DNA from 3 places in the Thiosocius teredinicola genome. Region 2 is predicted to be linked to each of the others. Evidence: predicted binding sites of a transcription regulator. Region 2 holds the regulator's gene; each other region holds the start of a gene.
The links. Region 2 encodes FNR, which switches genes on or off when oxygen is low (the NO sensors DNR and NnrR bind a similar motif). Its sites were predicted from a motif close to TTGATNTANATCAA; they were not measured.
Positions count from the first base shown of each region.

Region 1: a site for FNR is predicted at 3,000-3,013, ahead of B1781_RS01500 (hydrogenase small subunit). Genes of this name have one in related genera too.
Region 3: a site for FNR is predicted at 2,246-2,259, ahead of nifJ (pyruvate:ferredoxin (flavodoxin) oxidoreductase). Genes of this name have one in related genera too.

Region 1 covers NZ_CP019936.1:317,455-324,609, forward strand. The annotation lists gene B1781_RS01490 (response regulator) at 1-824, opposite strand, end outside; gene B1781_RS01495 (ATP-binding protein) at 1,100-2,890, opposite strand; gene B1781_RS01500 (hydrogenase small subunit) at 3,082-4,248, shown strand; gene B1781_RS01505 (EF-hand domain-containing protein) at 4,245-4,553, shown strand; gene mtgA (monofunctional biosynthetic peptidoglycan transglycosylase) at 4,684-5,364, shown strand; gene B1781_RS01515 (hypothetical protein) at 5,434-5,856, opposite strand; gene B1781_RS01520 (GGDEF domain-containing protein) at 6,942-7,155, opposite strand, start outside.
Region 2 covers NZ_CP019936.1:2,919,730-2,926,884, forward strand. The annotation lists gene B1781_RS13925 (CTP synthase) at 1-356, opposite strand, end outside; gene B1781_RS13930 (sulfur globule protein CV1) at 756-1,151, shown strand; gene fnr (fumarate/nitrate reduction transcriptional regulator Fnr) at 1,310-2,074, shown strand; gene ccoN (cytochrome-c oxidase, cbb3-type subunit I) at 2,239-3,666, shown strand; gene ccoO (cytochrome-c oxidase, cbb3-type subunit II) at 3,686-4,312, shown strand; gene B1781_RS13950 (cbb3-type cytochrome oxidase subunit 3) at 4,318-4,494, shown strand; gene ccoP (cytochrome-c oxidase, cbb3-type subunit III) at 4,491-5,414, shown strand; gene B1781_RS13960 (hypothetical protein) at 5,610-5,900, shown strand; gene ccoG (cytochrome c oxidase accessory protein CcoG) at 5,927-7,155, shown strand, end outside.
Region 3 covers NZ_CP019936.1:78,193-85,347, reverse strand. The annotation lists gene B1781_RS00365 (type I secretion system permease/ATPase) at 1-1,804, opposite strand, end outside; gene B1781_RS00360 (hypothetical protein) at 1,919-2,221, shown strand; gene nifJ (pyruvate:ferredoxin (flavodoxin) oxidoreductase) at 2,339-5,932, shown strand; gene B1781_RS00350 (dihydroorotate dehydrogenase-like protein) at 6,039-7,049, shown strand; gene B1781_RS00345 (hypothetical protein) at 7,075-7,155, opposite strand, start outside.

The sequences.
Region 1 (7,155 bases), 2.2 Mb from region 2:
CGTTGTAACAACAGATCGGCAGACTTCGACATGATGTCGAGATACATCGAACGCTTATCCGGATCGTTTGCCTGGGCCAGCATATCGATGGTGCTGATCAATCCGTTCAGCGGTGTACGTAGTTCATGGCTGACCTTGGCAACGAACTGGCTTTTTGCACGGTCGGCACTTTCAGCGCTCTTGCGTGCCGCCTCGAGCTCTGACGCGCGCCGCTTGAGCAAGCGGGTGCTGCGCACGGCCGCCCAGTAACCGAAGTTGAGGTTGTGGCCGACAGAAAGCAGAAAGACGATCTTCGCCGCCAGCAGCATGCCCATGACCATCGCGTTATTGTCGCCCGTCAGCCAGAACGCGATCATGCCGGGGATGAGCGCAACGAGAATGTAGGTGCGCTGCAACGGCGGGTGGGTGCTGAGCGTGATCGTGCCGCCGGCAACGATACCCGCCGAAGCGAAGCTCAACAGCATCGTCGGCCAGCTCGCGTGATAGTGCCAGATCAAAAAGGTGTATAGCGTGCTCCAGGTGCCGACCTGGATCAGGACGGCGGAGTAATACACCGCTGCCCAGACGCGGGCGCCCCAGGCGGTATAGGCGCGGTCGAACAACAGGCCCAGGCTGAAACGAAAAGCGCCGATCAGGGCCAGTGCGCCCAGTCCGCTCCAGGTCAGGATCGGCCAGTCGACGACGACCGGTGTAAACAGAACCACGACCGCCCATACGGCGGCGTACAGCATGCTGCCGGTCAGGCCCTGGCGGGCCAGATCACGGTGCGCCTGTTTGAAATCTTCCGCTTCCAGCGTTACTGCGGGTAATTGTCGATTGAACATGAGTAGCCGGTGGTCGTTCGATCTTGCAGAACGCCGTCAATCATCGCAGAAAATGCGACAAATCACCGCTTCCCCTGGATCCAGGTGCGGATTCGCTCGCAAGATATCCCGCCTGGCCGGGCTAACACAGCTGCTGCCAGCCGAGTGCGGGGCCTAATCAGTGCCGCCAGGTGCCGTGGGCCTACGCTATCCCCGGCAGGTGAGGGGAAGCAGGTGCAGTGCCTGTTGTCGGTGAAGGCTGATGATCTGGGAACGCGCAGCGCGCTGTGCGGTGATCAGGCGATCGCCTGCATCGGCCCGTCGGTGCGCAGTGTACGCTCCAAAGCGGCGCTGAGCTCTTCGAGCGTAAACGGTTTGGTGACGAAATCGTTCATCCCGACTTCGCTGGTCTTGCGCCGATTGGTTTCGTCCGCATGCGCGGTCAACGCGATAATCGGTATTGGCACGCGATTGTCGGAGCGTTCAAGTGACCGGATGCGTCGGGTCGCCTCGTAGCCATCCATGACCGGCATCTCGCAGTCCATCAGAACGACGTCGTACGATTCGTTTTGCACGCGCTCGACGCACGCCTGACCGTCCGCAACGATCGTGAAGGCGCAGTCGAGTGTCTCCATCAGGTCCTCAATGATGAACTGGTTGATCGAGTTGTCTTCTGCAATCAATACCCGCAGGCGTGGCGCAGTCTTGATTTCGGTTCCGCCGTCTTCGGCAATTGTGCGGGTTTCGTTGTGCATCTCGGCAACAGGCAGCAGCAATGTGAAGCTGAAACAGCTGCCTTCGCCGGGTGTGCTTTCGACCTCGATCAGGCCGCCCATCTTCTGCACCAGGTCTTGAGAAACCGCCAGACCCAATCCTGTACCCCCATACTGCCTGGTGGTCGAACTATCGGCCTGTTCGAACGATCGGAAGATGCGGTCTTTTGCATCGGGCGCGATGCCGATACCGGTGTCGGTAACGGTGAACCGGCAGGATACGCTGCCGTTCTCTATTTCGCCCTGCTGGAAAGCGACGACGATGGTGCCCTGCTGGGTAAACTTGATCGCGTTGGATATCAGGTTCAACAGGACTTGGGTGAGGCGCATCTCGTCGATGCTCACCCATGCGTGATCGGGCCGACTGATGTCGACCTGGATCTCGAGCCCCTTGTCGGCAGCCGCATCCTGCATCAGCGCTACGGCATCGGCCACGGCGGCGCTGGGATCGGCGGCGACCGGTTCGAGTTCCAGCTTGCCGGCCTGCATCTTGGAGAAGTCGAGGATCTCGTTGATGCGTTGCAGCAGCATGTCGGCCGACTTCGACATGATCGACAGGTACTTGGTGCGCTTGGCCGGGTCGTCCGTTCGACCCATCATGCCGATCGTACTGATCAGGCCGTTGAGCGGCGTACGCAATTCATGGCTTACCTTGGCGACGAACTGCCCTTTGGCGCGATCTGCACTCTCCGCCTTCTCGCGGGCGACCAGCAGTTCTTCTGCGCGTCGCTTGAGCAGGCGCGTGCTGCGCATGCTGTCCCAATAGCCGCGATCGAGCTTTTTGCCGATCGAGACCAGAAAGAAGATATACACCGCAACCAAGAACCCGAGCATCATCAAGTTATCGTTGCCGCTCGCCAAACCCGCCACAGCGGTCGGCACCAACGCCGCGAAGATATAACCGCGCTGCAGCTTCGGGTGGGTGCTGAGCGCAACTACGCCTCCGGCGATGACGCCTGCGCTGGCGAAGCTGATCATCATGGCAGGCCAACCGAGTTCGAACTGCCAGATCAGAAAGCACGACAGGCCGCCCAGAGTGGCAGCCTGCACCAGCACCACCGTGTAGTAGGTAGCGGCCCAACGCTGTGTATCGCGAAAGTAGGTGTTGTCGAACCAGAACCCGAGCGAGAACCGTAGGGTGCCGGTGATCACGAAGATGCCGAGCCCTAACCAGGTAATGTTGGGCCAGGTTGTCGCGACGGGCGTTGTCGTGGTGACCAGCAACCAGATAAGCGCGTACAGGAAACTGCCCGGCAGACCCTGTTGACCGAGGTCGCGGTGGGCGTGTGCATAGTCTTCGGCTTCTAATGTCACATCTGCAGGTTGTTGATGCGGCATGGTCAAGACGCGGTTGCTGAATTCTTGAACGTATCGGCTGATAGGCAGGGAAAGTTAGTGCGGGCGGGCCGTGAAACGCTATGAATTGACCTGGAACAACGGCCGTTCTTGACGTGGCGCGACTTTGCTTCACATTCTGGGAAGCGGAGTTTTTTTGGTGCAGCGCGATGCATGCCCATGGAGATTTTTATTCGTATCTGCGTACCCGGGGGGTCAGCCGTCGCGGGTTCCTGAAGTATTGCGCCGGGCTGGTCAGCCTGCTCGCACTGCCGGGCAGCGCGACCGGACGGATCGCCGAAGCGCTGGCGGGGCGCCGCACGCCGCTGGTCTGGTTGTCACTGCAGGCGTGTACCGGGTGTACCGAGTCGCTGCTGCGCTCCTACGCGCCATCCGTCGATACCCTGATCCTTGACTATTTCTCGCTCGACTATCACCACACCTTACAGGCGGCAGCCGGTGACGCGGCCGAAGCCGCACGTTCGGCTGCGCTGACGGATGGGGGTTATCTGCTGGTTGTCGATGGGTCGGTTTCCAGTGGGCAACACCTGAACTGCTCGACGATCGCCGGTAGATCGGGCATGGAGGTGTTGGCGGAAACGGTGGAGCAGGCGGCCGCGGTGATCGCCGTCGGTTCGTGCGCGGCGTTCGGCGGGTTACCTGCCGCAAACCCCAACCCCACAACCGCACTTGCGGTCGAACAACTGATGGCGCAGGGCAGTATCCCGCGTCGCCCTCTGGTCAATGTGCCGGGTTGTCCACCGTTGCCGGAGGCGATCACCGGCACTTTGGCGCACTTCATCGCATTCGGTCGTCTGCCCGCGCTGGACGCGTTGGCGCGTCCATTGTCGATCTATGGCCGCACCTTGCACGACCGTTGTTCCCGCATTCACTTTTTCTACGCGGGCCAATTCGCCGAATCGTTTGACGATGAGGGCGCCCGAAAAGGTTGGTGCTTGTACAAGCTGGGGTGCAGGGGGCCGACCACGCACAATGCCTGTATGACCCAGAAGTGGAACGGAGGCACGAGTTCGCCGGTGGACGCAGGACACCCGTGTATCGGTTGCTCGGAACCCGACTTCTGGGATGCCGGCGGATTCTATCGGCAAAAACTGTCTACCGGCCCCGGTGTTTCGACGACCGAGGAGGCATCTCGCGGGCGGGCACTGTTCGATGATCAATGCGTTTATTGCCATGAGCCCGACGCAACCGATCTGAGCGTCGAGCCGACCGAACTGCGGGCGACCTATGAACGACGCGGCGGACGTGCGCATCGCGCCGAGCTCAGCGACGAGGAGTGGTCCGACCTGATGAAATTTCTGGAGACAACCCGATGAGGTGGGTAAGACACGTCATCTACATCGTTCTGCTTGCCGCTGCGGTCACCGTCAACAGCGCACCAAGCGATGCGCCGAATGCGGAAGTCTTTTCGCGGCATGACGAGAACCGCGACGGATTTGTCGATCGGCGCGAGTACTATCGATTTCACCAACGTATGCGGCGGCATCAGGCACGCAACCGTCGGTCGTTTCATGTGTACGACTTCGATGACATCGATGTCGATCGCAATGGCTTGATCGATCGCGATGAGTTGCTGCAACGACTGCACCGGCGCCCGCGGCGCGGCGATCTGAGTCGTTAGTCCACGACGATTCTGTGTTGTCGATCAGAGAACCCCGGCTGTGATGTCGGCCTTCGCTCAGCGATAATGACGACTCAGTCCTGCTTTCCGATTATGTATGGCAAAACGCGCAAAACCTCGTCGGACGTTCATGCAACGATTGCGACGTCTGCTCGGCATCTTGCTGTTGATCGCAATCGCCGGTTCCGTCGGCGTCGTGTTGCTGTTTCGCTGGGTCGATCCACCGTATTCCGCGGTTATGTTATGGCGCTACGCCAGCGAGGGTGGACCGCAGCACCAGGTATGGGTTCCGTTGAGCGAGATCCACCCGGGCATGGCGCTGGCGGTTGTTGCAGCGGAAGATCAGCGTTTTCCCGTGCATTGGGGATTCGATACGGACGAAATACTCGCAGCGGTTCAGGATCACCTCGATGGTGGCAAGTTGCGCGGTGCCAGCACGATTTCGCAACAGGTCGCACGCAACCTTTTCCTGTGGCAGGGGCGCAGCTTTGTCCGTAAGGGGCTGGAGGTGTACTTCACCGGACTGATCGAAGCGATGTGGCCAAAGCAACGCATACTCGAGATGTATCTGAACTTCGCAGAGTTGGGCGAGCGCACCTTCGGCGTTGCCGCTGCGAGTGACCATTACTTCGACGTTGATCCCGGGCGGCTGACTGACCGGCAGGCGGCGTTGCTTGCCGCGGTACTGCCAAACCCGATCCGCTATCGCGCCGATCGGCCATCGGATTACGTGCGACAAAGACAGGCCTGGATTCTCAGGCAGATGCGCAACCTCGGTGGCCCCGGTTATCTGGGCGAGATGCTTGATTGATGCGGCTAATCTCGAAGTCGACCAGTGCCGGCTGCGCTGCAGCCGGCACTGTGTCGGACTTAGCGGGATTTACGAATCCCATTTGTCACCGTGGGGCTGAGAGGCTACGTCTTCCAGCTTCTGCTGCTCCCGGTAGTCGCGCGCTACGCGGTCCCAGTCAGTGTCTGCCGGAAACTGGGCGTAGTAGCCGCTATTGGCCGTGGCTTCCGGGCTGCCGCGCTGAATCTCGTAGAGGCTGATCCGGCTCGGGCCGCTCTTGATGATCGTGCCGCGGAAATCGTTCGGTGCAGCGCCGTCAACATTGGCTTCAACGATCAGGCGATTCAACGAAGGCGTGAAATCGCTTTTCTCCACCGGTGCGAACGTCAGGTGCTCGGTATCGGCAAACGGTACGTACTCGGTTGAACCGATCTGCTGCTGGTAAGCGAACGGTTGAGCGAACGCGGTGGTCGTGGCAAGCGCGAACAGGCCTGCGGTAATCAGAGTTTTCATTGCTTAGGTCTCCTCAAGCGAATTATTGGTGGGAGCAAATGCTCCGTTCGCTTACCAAGACCCTGGCGCTACACATTTTCTTTCACGACTGTTTCGATGCGGGTGCCGACTGTCGAAAGGTTGGGCGCCTGTTCAGTAGGCGTGCTGCGAGGGTGTTGCAGCAGTGGTGTCGGTAAGAAGAGGAGCCCGAAGACGGTTGGCTAAACGAGACGGGCACCCTGTGGGTGCCCGTCTGGAGAGTTTTACTTGGTAGCGAGCCTGTCGAACCAGCATGAGAACCAACCGATGACGAATGGTCGTACGCGTTCACGAACGCCATCGTCGAGCCTGTTGCTTCGCATGCAGACGCAGATTCGGCTTCCAAGCCTTAAAAGCAGCGACACATTTCCACTATTCTTCAGCACGTTTAATTTCCCGATCCTTGTAGTTTGCAAATTAATCTATCAGACAACCTCGGTTGTCGACACGTCTTTTCGCGACTATTTCGAAATTTAGAATCAACCCCGGAACATCGATCTCCAAAGTCGATTGCACTTCTATCAGTTCGCGATCTTTGACGTTCTAATCGTCAATCCGTTTCCTTTTGTACGCTTTGCATTGCCGTGTTGTTCAACGCGGTTCACAACAATGTCAGCATGAACCTGCGGCTTTCCTCGTTCGTGATGGGTGCACGAGCAGAGTGTTTACGCGGTCAAAACCGGCCTGTGAGCGCGCTATCGTCTAAGCCATAGGAAATGTATCGACCGCCGAATCAATAGATGAAGACAACAGATGCAAGAAATAACCCAACGCAAGTTAAGCTAATTAGGTTGTAAAGAAATATAAAGAAAGGCGCCGGTAGGCCGGGAGCGGCGTGTCGTGTAGGGCGTGTGGTTTTACCTAAATGTTACAAATGTAATAAAGCCAACAACGGCCTATAAAACCGTAAACAGCGTTGGGATATTGAGCGCCAGCCACGTTGCCGCGCCGCCCCGCGGTTTGCTGTCTTTAGCTGATAGCGCCTGGCGGGCTTTGCCGCTTTCAAGCACAGCTTGCGAACGGCAACGGCACCCGCCCGATGAGCAGGGAGGGATGAAGGCATCGCCTCAGGCAGAGGCGGGGTTAGCGCACACCACGCGATTGCGACCCGCCTGCTTGGCCTGGTACAGCGCCTCGTCGGCGCGCTGAAGCAATTGGTGGCCGGCATCCCTGGCAGGCTGCCGAAGATCATCGGCCAAGGCCGCCACACCAATCGATACCGTCAGCGGGATCGTGCCGCCGTTGTCGAGCAAGATGGGCTCGGCGGCGACGCTGCGACAG
Region 2 (7,155 bases):
GTGATGTGCGGAATGACCTGCACGGTACCGCCGAGGTAATCGCCACGGCGCTCCTTGCGGATCACGTTCTCGTAGATCTGGCCGGTCGTGAAGTTGTTGTTGCGTCCCATCGTGGTACGGATGTAACGCTCGTAGTGCCCCAGATCGAGGTCGGTTTCGGCACCGTCGTCAGTGACGAATACCTCACCGTGTTGAAACGGGCTCATCGTGCCCGGGTCGACGTTGATATAGGGATCCAGCTTGATCATCGTGACCTTGAGGCCACGCGCTTCGAGCAAAGCGCCAAGCGAAGCAGAGGCAATACCTTTGCCTAGGGACGACACAACGCCGCCCGTAATAAAAATGCATTTAGCCATGGGCCGGAGGGCTCAAAAAGGAGGTTGCAACGGACGGGCTTAAACGGTACCAGAGAGCCCCTCTGCACTCAATCACAAATCGCGACCGGGTTTAACTTCTGGGAACTTGATCAGGATCAGAGGCAGTGTCAATTTGCCCTTATATTCCAACGTTTTAGCGGCAATTCGCCGGTTTTGGCGCTAGTGGCAGCCAATGCATTGGTCTATATTCAGTCTTGCTCGGGAAGGAACGATCCCGACTCCGTGCCGACGACTCATCTCCCCGGCAGTGCCATGAGTCCCGTCGACGCAGGGAGGCTCACCTCACTCACACAAAAGCTCACTCAAGGAGTTAACGAAATGCGGAAGTTCGCAAAAGCACTTAGCGCTGCGCTCGTCGCCGGCGCAGCTGCATTAACCATGTCATCGGCTAGCGCCTGGTGGGGTGGCGGCCCCTGGGGCGGCGGTGGCCCGTGGGGCGGCAACAACTGGGACAACAACTACAACCGCGGTTACGGCTACGGCAACACCTCGGGCTGGGGCGACGGCTGGGGCTCGGGCGATGCCGCCGGCGCCGGTGATTTCAGCATGAATATGAGCGGCCGCGGCAACACCAATATGCGTGGCTACGGCAGTGGCTACGGCTACGGTGACGGCTATGGCCGCGGTTACAACTACAGCGCCCCCGGCTGGGGCGGCTACGGTTACGGCCCCGGTTACGGCGGTTACGGCCCATGGGGCGGCGGTTACGGCCCCGGCTGGGGTGCTCCGGTAGCACCGCCTGCGGCCCCCGCAGCACCGGCCGCGAGCGAATAAGCTTCTCGCTCGAGCACCAAAGCCCGTCCCGTCGTGGACGGGTTTTTTTTGCGCGTCTCTTTCTACCTAACTAAGGTTATTGATCAAGGTCAAAAAAATTCGCACAATCACAGTGCAGTTTCCGATCAACCCTCAGGGAACCAACAAAGGCATTCACCTTGGCTGAGAAGAACGTCATTTCACTCGATAAAATCAAGGTTGCTTGTCGTGATTGCAGCCTCTCCATGCTGTGCCTCCCCATGGGCCTGAGACCGGAGGATGTCGATCGTCTGGATGCGATCGTCAAACGTAATCGACCGCTGCAACGCGGCGATCACCTCTTCCGCTCGGGCGAACCGTTCCGCAATCTGTACGTTGTCAAGACGGGGGCGGTCAAAACCTATACGCAGACCAATGACGGCGATGAACAGGTCGTCGGCTTCCATCTGCCCGGCGAGGTGCTGGGCATGGATGCGATCCAGGAAAATCTGCACGGCTGTAGCGCGCGTGCACTCGAAACCACCGCAATCTGCGAGCTGCCCTTCGAGCGGCTTGAAGACCTGGCCTCCAACATCCCCAGCCTGCAGCACCAGATGTTCCGTCTGCTGAGCAAAGAGATCAGCCAGGACGCAGAGATGATGACGCTGCTCGGACGCAGCACGGCTGAAGAGCGGGTTGCCTCGTTCCTGCTGAGCCTGTCCGACCGCTTTCATCGACGTGGTTTCTCGGCGTCGGATTTCTTCCTCAGCATGTCACGCCAGGAGATCGGCAGTTATCTCGGCCTGGCGCTGGAAACGGTGAGCCGGCTGTTTACCCGCTTCCAGGAGGAGAAGATCCTCAAGGTCGAGCGCAAACACGTGCAGATCCTCGATCTGGAACGACTGCGTTCCATGGTTACGCATCAAACCCATTGCGAGCGTCATCGCGCAAGACCATCAAATTGATCTAGCTCAATTTGAAAGCGACAAAAATCATTGCGATGTGGGTCTGCGACACCCAGTTGACCCACATCAAAGTAGCGACTCCTTATTAACAATTAGTGTGCGCCCCAGATCGGTTGGTTCCGTGTTGAAACCAACCGATGGTTTTTTCACTTGGGAGACGCGTAATGGAGTCACAGACCACCTACAACTACAAGGTCGTGCGCCAGTTTGCGGTGATGACGGTTATCTGGGGCATCGTCGGGATGCTCGTCGGCGTTATCGTCGCGGCTCAGCTGGCCTTTCCGACACTCACCGATGGTATTTCGTTCCTCAGCTACGGCCGCCTGCGTCCGTTGCATACGAACGCTGTCATATTTGCCTTCGGCGGTTCGGCCTTGTTCGCCACGTCGTACTACGTGGTGCAACGCACCTGTCAGACCCGGCTGTTCGGTGGTCCGCTGGCCTCCATCACCTTCTGGGGTTGGAACCTGATCATCGTACTGGCTGCCATTACGCTGCCCCTGGGTATCACCAGCGGTAAGGAATACGCCGAACTCGAATGGCCGATCGACCTGCTGATCGCCGTCATCTGGGTGATCTACGCGATCGTATTCTTCGGCACGGTCGCCACACGTAAGGTCAAGCACATCTACGTAGCCAACTGGTTCTACGGTGCTTTCATCCTGACGATTGCGGTACTGCACATCGTCAACAGCGCGTTCATCCCGGCCACCCTGACCAAGGGCTACAGCTTCTACCCCGGTGCCATCGATGCGATGGTCCAGTGGTGGTACGGCCACAACGCCGTGGGCTTCTTCCTGACCACTGCGTTCCTCGGCATGATGTACTACTTCGTACCGAAGCAGGCCGGTCGCCCCGTCTACTCGTACCGTCTGTCAGTCGTCCACTTCTGGGCACTGATCTCGACCTACATGTGGGCCGGTCCGCACCACCTGCACTACACCGCACTGCCCGACTGGGCACAGTCGGTCGGTATGATCTTCTCGCTGATCCTGCTGGCACCGTCCTGGGGCGGCATGATCAACGGCATCATGACCCTGTCGGGCGCCTGGCATAAGCTGCGCACCGACCCGATCCTGAAATTCCTGATCGTTTCGCTGTCGTTCTACGGCATGTCGACCTTCGAAGGTCCGATGATGTCGATCAAGACCGTCAACGCGCTGTCGCACTACACCGACTGGACCGTGGGCCACGTGCACTCGGGTGCGTTGGGTTGGGTTGCGATGGTATCGATCGGTTCGCTGTACTACCTGATCCCACGTATGTTCGGTCGGGTTGAGATGGCGAGCATGAAGCTGGTCGAGTTGCACTTCTGGACGGCCACCATCGGCGTTGTGCTGTACATCGCTGCCATGTGGATCGCCGGTGTCATGCAAGGCCTGATGTGGCGTGCAGTTAACGCCGACGGCACCCTGACCTACTCCTTCATCGAATCGGTGGAACGTACCTATCCGTTCTACTACGTCCGTCTGCTCGGCGGGGCCATGTTCCTCGGCGGCATGCTGTTGATGGCCTACAACGTCTGGAAAACGGCCTCGCAGGGCCGTGTAGCCGACGCTGACGATGCCATTCCGGCACCGGCAGCCCACTGATAAGAAAGGAGTACCGAAAATGTCACATGAAGTCGTTGAAAAGAACGTCGGCCTGCTGGCGATCCTGGTAATCCTGGTTATCAGTGTCGGCGGCCTGGTCGAAATCGTCCCGCTGTTCTTCCTCACGGAAACCACTGAGCCGGCGCCTGGCGTCACCAAGTACAGTGCGTTGCGTCTGGAAGGTCGGGATATCTATGTCCGCGAGGGTTGCTACAACTGCCACTCGCAGATGATCCGTCCGTTCCGTGCGGAAACCGAGCGTTACGGTCACTACTCGGTTGCGGGTGAGTCGGTTTACGACCACCCCTTCCAGTGGGGATCGAAGCGCACCGGTCCGGACCTGGCCCGCGTTGGCGGTCGCTACAGTGACGATTGGCACTACGCCCATCTGAACGACCCACGCGACGTGGTGCCGGAGTCGAACATGCCTTCCTACTCATGGTTGAGCGACAACAAACTGACCGGCAATGACACTGCCGCGAAGATGAAGGCACTCAACATCGCGATCGGTGCGACCTGTCCGAAATGCGAGCTCTACAGCGAGCAGGACATGGCGGATGCCCAGAAGCAAGTGGCTGAAAAAACCGAGGCGGAAGCACTCGTTGCTTATCTGCAAGGTCTGGGCCTCGCTTCCAAGCAGTGGTGATCGTTATGGAACTTAACGATCTGCGTGCATGGCACACCGTCGTCCTGCTGATCTGTTTCATCGGGATCGTATTTTGGGCCTACAGCAAACGTCGTAAGCGTGATTTCGACGAGGCCGCAAACCTGCCCTTTGCCGACGAGAAAAAGCACCGGGCATCGATTGAGAAGGAGAATCTGTCATGAGCAGTTTCTGGAGTGGTTGGATTATCGTACTTACCGTCGGCAACATCCTCGCCTGTCTGTGGCTCGTCTGGTGGACCATGCGTCGCCGTACCGACGAGGCGGCGCAAGGTGACGTTACCGGTCATACCTGGGATGGCGATCTGCAGGAATACAACAACCCCCTGCCCCGTTGGTGGCTGTGGCTGTTCTACATCACCCTGATCTTCGCCGCCGGCTACCTGGCCTTGTATCCCGGCCTGGGCAAGTTCCAGGGCATCTGGGGCTGGTCATCGGGCAACACGCTGGGCTCGATCGAAGGTTCGCAGTACCAGGGCGAGATGGCGCAGGCCGCCGAGAAGTACGACCCGATCTTCAAGAAGTTCGCGGCCGTCGCAGTGACCGATCTGGCGGGCAAGCCGGAATACCAAGAAGCGCGTGAAATGGGCAAGCGTCTGTTCCTGACCTACTGCATGCAGTGTCATGGTTCGGATGCCGGCGGAACGCCGGGCTTCCCCAACCTGACCGACGGCGACTGGCTGTGGGGCGGTAGCCCTGAGCAGATCAAGATGTCGATCGCCAGTGGCCGCAACGGCGTGATGCCGGCGCACGCCCACATCGGCGACGACAAGATCGACCAGGTCGCCAGCTACGTCGAGAGCCTCTCGGGCCGCAACGTGGACGCCGCCAAGGCCGAAGCCGGCAAAGAGGTGTTCATGAGCGTCGGCTGTATCGGCTGCCACGGTGTCGACGGCACCGGCAACCAGATGCTCGGCGCGCCGAACCTGACCGACAAGGTCTGGCTGTATGGCGGTAGCGCAGGCGTTATCAAGCAGACCCTGACCAAGGGCCGTGCCGGCGTCATGCCAGCTCACAAGGAGCTGCTGGGCGACGAGAAGGTGCACCTGCTGACCGCTTACGTCTATAGTCTGTCGAACCAATAAGCGGTACCCTGGCCCTGGCCCCTCGGAAAACGTCGATAATGCGATTTATCAACGACTTCCGCGGGGGTTCAGGGCCAAAATTCAACGGCTATTTCTCTCCTTAGGCGCCCTTCAGCATCGGCTCCACCCGGGAGTTGTAGCTGAACGATGACCAAAGTCGGACACCACTGTCCGGCGCGACCTAAGGAACCCAGCATGTCTACCCTGCCAGCTACTGAGCAAGACAAAAATCAGCTGCCGGTTGTTCAGCAGATCGTTTCCGTCATGTGGCCGTCGTTCCTTACCGCGAGCCTGGCCACCATCATCTTCTTCACCCTGTTCGATCCGACCGAACTGGGCATGATCGGCGGCTTTCCGGATATCACCCGGATGGGCGGCTATACCATCGGCTTCTTTTGTTTCTGGTTGCTGACGTCGATGAGCTGCGCGCTGACTTGCTATTTCCGCCGACCCACACATCGGCAGAACATGCCCAAATCCAACTAAACGCCCTGACCACGGAACCGCAGACGATGTCGCAGCCTGCCGAAAACAACAACGATTCCGCGCTCGAGTCCGATCTCTATAAGAAGCGCGAGAAGATCTATCCGCGAGAGGTGCACGGCATCTTTGCCGCACTGCGCCTGGCGGCCATGGGGGTGTTGCTCGGCATCTACTACGGTACGCCATGGATCAACTGGGACGGTCACCAGGCGATATTGTTCGACCTGCCGGCGCGTAAGTTCTACATCTTCGGCCTGACCTTCTGGCCGCAGGATTTCTTCTACCTGTCGATGCTGCTGATCCTCGCAGCGATCTCGCTGTTCATGTTTACCGCGCTCGCCGGACGCTTGTGGTGCGGCTATGCCTGTCCGCAGACCGTGTGGACCGAGATCTACATGTGGATCGAGCGCAAGATCGAAGGCGGATCGAAGAAACAGAAGAAACGCGACCAGGGGCCGAAAGACGCATCGTATTACAGCGTCAAGGCAGCCAAACACGCGGCATGGTTGGTGTTCTCTCTGTGGACGGGTTTCACCTTCGTCGGTTACTTCACGCCGATTCAGGAGCTGTGGACCAGCTTCATCGGCTGGAACCTGGGCCCCTGGGAAACCTTCTGGATCTTTTTCTACGGCTTCGCCACCTACGGCAACGCAGGTTTCATGCGCGAGCAGGTGTGCATCTACATGTGCCCCTATGCGCGCTTCCAAAGCGCGATGTTCGACCACGACACCCTGATCATCTCGTACGACGAAAAACGCGGCGATCCGCGCGGTTCACGCAAGCGCGGCACGCCATCGGCCGAAGCCGGCCTGGGCGACTGCATCGACTGCACGCTGTGCGTTCAGGTTTGCCCTGTCGGTATCGATATCCGCGACGGCCTGCAGTACCAGTGCATCGGCTGTGCGGCGTGCGTCGACGTGTGCGACGAAGTCATGGACAAGATGGGCTATCCGCGCGGCCTGGTGAAGTACACCACCGAAAACGCCTTGCAGGGCCAGAAGACCAAGATCGTTCGCCCGCGCATCATGGTCTACATCGGCATACTGACCTTTGTCGGTGTCGCGTTGATCTACGCACTGCTGACCCGCATACCGCTCGAGGTCGATATCATTCGTGACCGCAACGTGCTGTACACCGAGACCGATGAAGGCCTGGTGCAGAACGTCTACAACCTCAAACTGATCAATATGGATCATCGGCCGCAGCGCTACACCCTGGCGGTGTCCGGCCTGGAAGGCATGGAAGTGATTGGTCAAAC
Region 3 (7,155 bases), 1.9 Mb from region 2:
ACGACACGCCCGCCAGCTCGGCGGCGTGCACGATCTGTTCATCGTCGACATGTGCCAGGCCCATAGTCAGGTTGTCGCGGATCGAACCGAACAGCAGCTGGTTATCCTGCGAGACATAAGCAATGTTGTGCCGCAGATCGCCCGGATCGAGTTGGCGCATGTCGACACCATCGATTCGCACGGCGCCATTGTCGGCATGATAGATCCCGGCAACCAGGCGGTTGATCGTGGTCTTACCGGACCCGACCCGACCGATGATCGCCACGCGTTCGCCCGGCTCGACTTTGAAGCTCGCATCCTGCAACGCGGGCAACTCCTGGCCGGGGTAATTGAAGGTGACGTGCTCGAACTCGATGCTGCCGTTGAGCACCGGGCGGGTTACGAACACCTTGCCGTTCGGGCGCTCGACCGGCATCTGCATGATCTCGTTGAGCGTCTTCAGCGCCGTGCTCGCCTGGTAATAACGGGTCAGCAACGCCGCGATCTGGGCAAGCGGCATCACCGCGCGGCCGCTCAAGATCACCGCGGCGATCAAGGCGCCCATCGTCAGCAGGCCGTCGGAGATCAGGTACACACCGCTGACCACGACGCCGACCGATACCAATTGTTGCAGGAAGGTCGCCAGGTTGGTGGCCGACAAGGCCCACTGGCGCGCCTGCGCATTCCAGCGTGCCGTCTCGCCCACACTGCTCTCGAGCTGGCGTTGCAGCCGGCCTTCCACGCCCAATGACTTGACGGTTTCGGCCTCGACCAGGGCCTCGACCAGGGTCGCATTGCGCTGCGCCGATGCGCGCATGCCGTTTTCGGCCGCACGCCGCAGGCGCGGCTGCACGAACAGGCCGTACAGCAGCAGGATCGGGATGGCCGCCAGCGGCACGATGACCAGCGGGCCGGCGATCAGCCAGATCACCAATAGAAAGAGCACCGCGAACGGCACGTCGACGAAGGTGGTCAGGGTCAGCGAGGCAAAGAAATCGCGCACGCCGTCGAACTCACGCAGGTTGTTGGCGAAGGCGCCGGCCGATGCCGGACGCGCATCCATACGCAGACCCAACACGCGCTCATAAAGCTTGGCCGACAGTTCAATATCGGCCTTGGCGCCGGCCACGTCGATGAAGCGGCCACGCAGGCTGCGTAGCAGGTAGTCGAAGCCGTAGACCACGGTTACGCCGATCGCCAGCACCCACAGGGTTTCGAGCGCCTCGTTCGGCACTACCCGGTCGTAGACGTTCATCACGAACAGCGGGCTGGCGACCGCGAACAGATTGACCAGCACCGATGCCAGGATCACGTCGCGATAGATGCGCCACGAAGCGGCGATCGTGCCCCAGAACCAGTGACCGCCTTCGCTGTCGTGCTCCGGCCCCGGCGTACGCGCATCGTAGCGATGCGTCGGACTGGCAAGGATCGCATGGCCGGTATACAGGCCGCGCAGCTGGTCGGCATCCTGAATGACTTCGGCTTCCGGGTTCTCCGGCAGGATGAGCTTGGCCTTGCCATCGTGCAGCGGCTCGAGCAGCACGCAGGCCCGGTCATCATCAAGCAGCAGCACCGCCGGGGTGACCAGGCTGTCGAGGCGTTCCAGGGGCCGCGCCACGACACGCGCGCGCATGCCGACGCGCCGCGCGGCGCGGTCGAACATTGACGGCAGCAGACGGCCGTCGTGCAACGGCAGCCCGGCCGTGGCGGCAAACTCGGAGACCGGGAGGCCATGTTGCCGGGCGAGGATCAACAGGCAGCCGACCAACGGATCGGCCGCATCGGCCTCCGTCGCCAAGCTCACGTCCACTGCTGTTTCGCTCAAAACCCTGCTCTCCACTGGTGCGCGCCGCTGGAATTATGCGGTTTTAGGAATAAAGTTATCGACTAGCGATCCGAAATCCTGAAACATCCCACGAAATTGTCGAGGCAGACCGGCATGCAGCCAATTTTTGTCATCCGAGACGCCAGCGGCGTCATTACCGGGCTGTCGGCGACGGCCGAAGGCGGCGCCGAGGCGGCAGCGATCGACGATCCGGATGTTCAGGCATTTCTGCGCGAACTCGATATCGGGCTGGTCAGGGTACTCGAAGACGTGATCGACCTGCTGGTCGGTCGCGGCGTATTCCGCTTCACCGATCTGCCTGAATCGGCGCAGGAAAAGCTGTTGTTTCGCAAGAATCTGCGCTCGCAGTGGCAGGCGGTACCCGATCCGCTGGGCAACGAAGAAGGGCTGTTCTAGACAGCACCGGGCCTGATCCCCCGCTTGACGCACGTCAAGCAAGCCTGTGGGTGCGGTTGCCGAGCAAGGTAGCCATCGCCAATCTTGGCGACATAAAGGCAACCGCTGGTCACTCCCATGTCTACCACGCTCGTCACGCTCGACGGCAACGAAGCCGCCGCACGGATCGCTCACCTGTGTAACGAGGTCATCGCCATCTATCCGATCACCCCCGCATCGCCGATGGGCGAATGGGCCGACGACTGGTCGGCAGTCGGGGTGAAGAACCTGTGGGACTCGGTGCCGCAGGTCATCGAGATGCAGAGCGAGGGGGGTGCGGCCGGCGCCATCCACGGCGCGCTGCAGGCCGGTGCACTGGCCACCAGCTTCACCGCGTCGCAGGGATTGCTGCTGATGATCCCCAATATGTACAAGATCGCCGGCGAGTTGACGCCCACGGTGCTGCACGTGGCGGCGCGCTCGCTGGCGGCGCAGGCGCTGTCGATCTTCGGCGACCATTCCGATGTGATGGCGTGCCGTGCCACGGGCTACGCCATGCTGTGTTCGGCAAGCGTACAAGAGGTGCAGGATTTCGCCCTGATCGCCCAGGCCGCCTCGCTCGCCGGTCGCATCCCCTTTGTGCACTTCTTCGACGGTTTCCGCACCTCGCACGAGGTCGACAAGATCGAGGAACTCGATCGGCAGACCGTGCGCGCGATGATCGAAGACGAGCTGGTCGCCGCGCATCGCTCGCGCGCCATGTCACCCGACAAACCGGTGCTGCGCGGTACCTCGCAGAACCCGGATGTGTACTTCCAGGGGCGCGAGTCGGTAAACACTTACTACGCCGATTTACCCGATATTGTCGATAACGTGATGTCGCAGTTCGGCCGCTTGACCGGGCGCCAGTACGGCCTGTTCGAGTATGTCGGCGCACCGGACGCCGCGCATGTGATCGTGCTGATGGGCTCAGGTCTGGGGGCTGCCGAGGAGGCCGTTGAAACCCTGGTCGATCGGGGCGAGAAAGTTGGGGTGGTCAAGGTACGGCTGTTCCGACCCTTCTCGCCCAGGCACCTGCTGGCCGCGCTGCCAGAAACCGTCAACACCATCGCGGTGCTCGATCGCACCAAAGAACCAGGCGCCGACGGCGAGCCCCTGTACAAGGACGTGCTGACCGCGCTGGTTCAGGCAGTGGCCGACGGCGAGCGCAACGCGATGCCGCGGGTCATCGGTGGTCGCTACGGCCTGTCGTCGAAGGAGTTCACCCCCGGCATGGTGGCCGGCGTGTTCGCCGAGCTGGCCAACGAACGGCCGAAAAACGGTTTCACGATCGGCATCCACGACGATGTGAGCCACACCAGCCTGCATTGGGATAGCACCTTCGCCCCACTGGCGGCGCAGGGCATCACGCGCTGCGTGTTCTACGGCCTGGGCTCGGACGGCACCGTGTCGGCCAACAAGAACTCGATCAAAATCATCGGCGAGAGCACCGACCAGCACGTGCAGGGGTACTTTCAATACGATTCGAAGAAGGCCGGCGCAGTCACCGTCAGCCATCTGCGCTACGGCGACCAGCCGATCCGCTCGACCTACCTGATCGGTAACGACGAGGCCCAGTTCGTCGCCTGTCACCAGCCGAACTTCCTGGTGCGTTACGACATGCTCGCCAAGGCAGCGCCGGGGGCGACCTTTCTGCTGAACTCGCCGGCCTCGCCCGACACCGTGTGGGGCAGCCTGCCACGCAAGGTGCAGCAACAGATCATTGATAAGCAGCTGCGGCTGTTCAGTATCGATGCCTACGGTATTGCGCAGCGTACCGGCATGGGACGACGCATCAATACCATCATGCAGGCCTGCTTCTTCGCCATCACCGGGATCCTCGATCGCGATGAGGCGCTGAACAAGATCAAGGCCATGGTGCAGAAAACCTATGGACGCAAAGGGCGCCGGCTGCTCGAACGCAACTTCGCCGCCATCGATGAAGCTGTTAGCGGACTGCACGAGATCGATGTGCCGCAGCAGATCAGCAGCCAGGTAGAGATGCCTCCGGTGGTCGCCGCCAATGCCCCCGACTTCGTGCAACGCGTGACTGCGCCATTGATCGCCGGCCTCGGCGACAGCCTGCCGGTCAGCGCGATGAGCGCCGACGGCACCTGGCCGCTGGGTACCGCCGCCTACGAAAAACGCCAGTTGGCGCTCGAGATCCCGCAGTGGGAGATGGATCTGTGCACCCACTGCGGCAAGTGCCCGCTGGTGTGTCCGCATGCCGCAATCCGCTCCAAGGTCTTTGATGCGGGCCTTGCGCGCAGCGCCCCTGCCGGTTTTCTGCACATGCCGGTCAAAGGTGCCAAGGATTTCCCGCCGGATACGCATATCAGCTACCAGGTTGCACCGGATGACTGCACCGGCTGCGGCCTGTGCGTTGAGATCTGCCCGATCCGCGACAAACAGAACCCGGCACGCAAGGCGCTCAACATGGTGCCGGTCGAACCGCGCCGCGAGGTCGAGCAGGCCAGTTGGGACTTCTTCCTGACGCTGCCTGAGTTCGATCGCACCCAGTTGAAGGAAACAACGCTCAAAGGCGCGATGATCATGCAGCCGCTGTTCGAGTTCTCGGGCGCCTGTGTCGGCTGCGGCGAAACACCGTACATCAAGCTGGCGACCCAGTTGTTCGGCGACCGTATGCTGATCGCCAACGCCACCGGTTGTTCATCGATCTACGGCGGCAACCTGCCGACCACGCCCTACACCACCAACCCCGACGGTCGCGGTCCCGCGTGGAACAACTCGCTGTTCGAAGACAACGCCGAGTTTGGCCTGGGCATGCGGATCGCCGTCGACAAGCAGACCGAGCATGCGGTTGAACTGCTGCAGGAACTGGCCGGCGATCTCGGCGATACCCTGGTCGAGGCGATCGGCACCGCCGATCAACATACTGAGGCCGACATCTTCGAACAACGCGGCCGGGTCATCGAGCTGCGCAAGAAACTCAAGGCAATCGACAAACCGGCTGCGCGCTCACTCGAAGCAGTCGCCGATTACCTGGTCAAGAAAAGTGTCTGGCTGATCGGCGGCGACGGCTGGGCCTACGACATCGGTTACGGCGGCGTCGACCATGTGCTGGCGTCGGGGCGCAACGTCAATATCCTGGTGCTGGATACCGAGGTGTATTCCAACACCGGCGGCCAGACCTCGAAAGCGACACCGCTGGGCGCGGTCGCCAAGTTCTCCGCCGGCGGCAAGCCGGTCATCAAGAAAGACTTGGCGATGATGGCAATGGCCTACGGCGACGTGTATGTGGCACAGGTTGCCTATGGCGCCAAAGATGTGCAGGTGCTGCGCGCCTTCCTCGAAGCGGAAAGCTACGATGGCCCGTCATTGATCATTGCGTACTCGCCATGCATTGCGCACGGCATCGATCTGGCGAAGAACCTGCAGCAACAGAACCTGGCCGTCAACGCCGGTCACTGGGGCCTGTTCCGTTACGATCCACGCAAGGCTGCCGAAGGCCAGAATCCACTACATCTCGATTCGAAAGAGCCGAGCGTGCCGTATCGCGACTTCGCCATGTCGGAAACGCGCTTTGCTGTACTCGAGCGCACCCATCCGCAGGCAGCGCACCGCTTCATGGATGCCGCCCAACATCAGACCAAGGCCAAGTTCCACCTGTACGAACAGCTGGCGAAACTGGCGGTCGGCGAGACCGAACCGACGGTACCGGACAAACAATAGATGCCGCCAAAGCGCGACTGGCCGGCGCATGTTCGAGCGTCGGCAAGCCGAGGCAGGCGGTCTACGCTTAATCAGTAACCACGACGCGCACGACGGAGGACACAGCATGGATATGAGCACCCAATGGCTAGGGCTGAAACTCAAAAACCCCTTGGTACCCTCGGCCTCACCGCTTTCCCGCAGTCTCGACGCAGCCAAGCAACTCGAGGACGCCGGCGCGGCCGCTATCGTGATGTATTCCCTGTTCGAAGAGGCCGTGCGCGCCGAAGAAGACGGCATGCTGACCTTTCTGCACCACTCCGAAACCGGCCATGCCGAGGCAGACAGCTACCTGCCCGCCCACCAGGACTTTCCAGGCGAACTCGATCGCTACCTGGAACAAGTCGCCGCCCTCAAAGCGTCGTTGGAGATCCCGGTGATCGCCAGCCTGAACGGCGTCACCGCGACAGGCTGGATGACGCATGCCAAAGAGATCGCGGATGCGGGCGCCGATGCACTCGAACTGAATGCCTACTACGTGGCGGGTGACGTCTGGGAAGATGGTCACTATGTCGAGCAACGCTACATCACGTTGCTGAAGGAATTGCGCGAACACATCAGCATCCCGATCAACATGAAGCTGTCACCTTTCTTCAGCTCGATCGGCAACATGATCAAGAAACTCGAAGCAGCCGGTGTCGCCGGCGTATCGCTGTTCAATCGTTTCTATCAACCGGATATCGATATCGAAGGCATGCGGCTGCAGCACGCCTTGACGCCGACAAGATCAAGCGACGCCTTGTTATCTATGCGATGGATCGCCATCCTGCACGGCCGAGTTGAATGCTCGCTGGGCGCGACCGGCGGCGTACACACCGGCGAAGACGCTATCAAGCTCTTGCTGGCCGGTACCGATGTCGTGCATCTGTGCAATGCCTTGTTGGCGCTTGGCCCGAAGCACCTGAGCAAAGTGATCGCCGACATGTCTGCCTGGATGGAACACCAGGGCTTCGAGAGTGTTGCGGAGTTGCGGGGCCGCTTGAGTCAGTCGAGCGTTCTCGATCCCTCTGACTATGAACGCCTGAACTATATCCGCGTGCTGGACAGCTATAGTGGAGCCGAAGGCGTCTGGCGCTGACAACAAGCGCCAGACACAAAGATCGTCAGAGCAAGGGAGTCTTGCGCAGACCGACCATCATGCCGAGCTTTTCGGCACCGGTGACCAGCATCCACAACGTATGCAC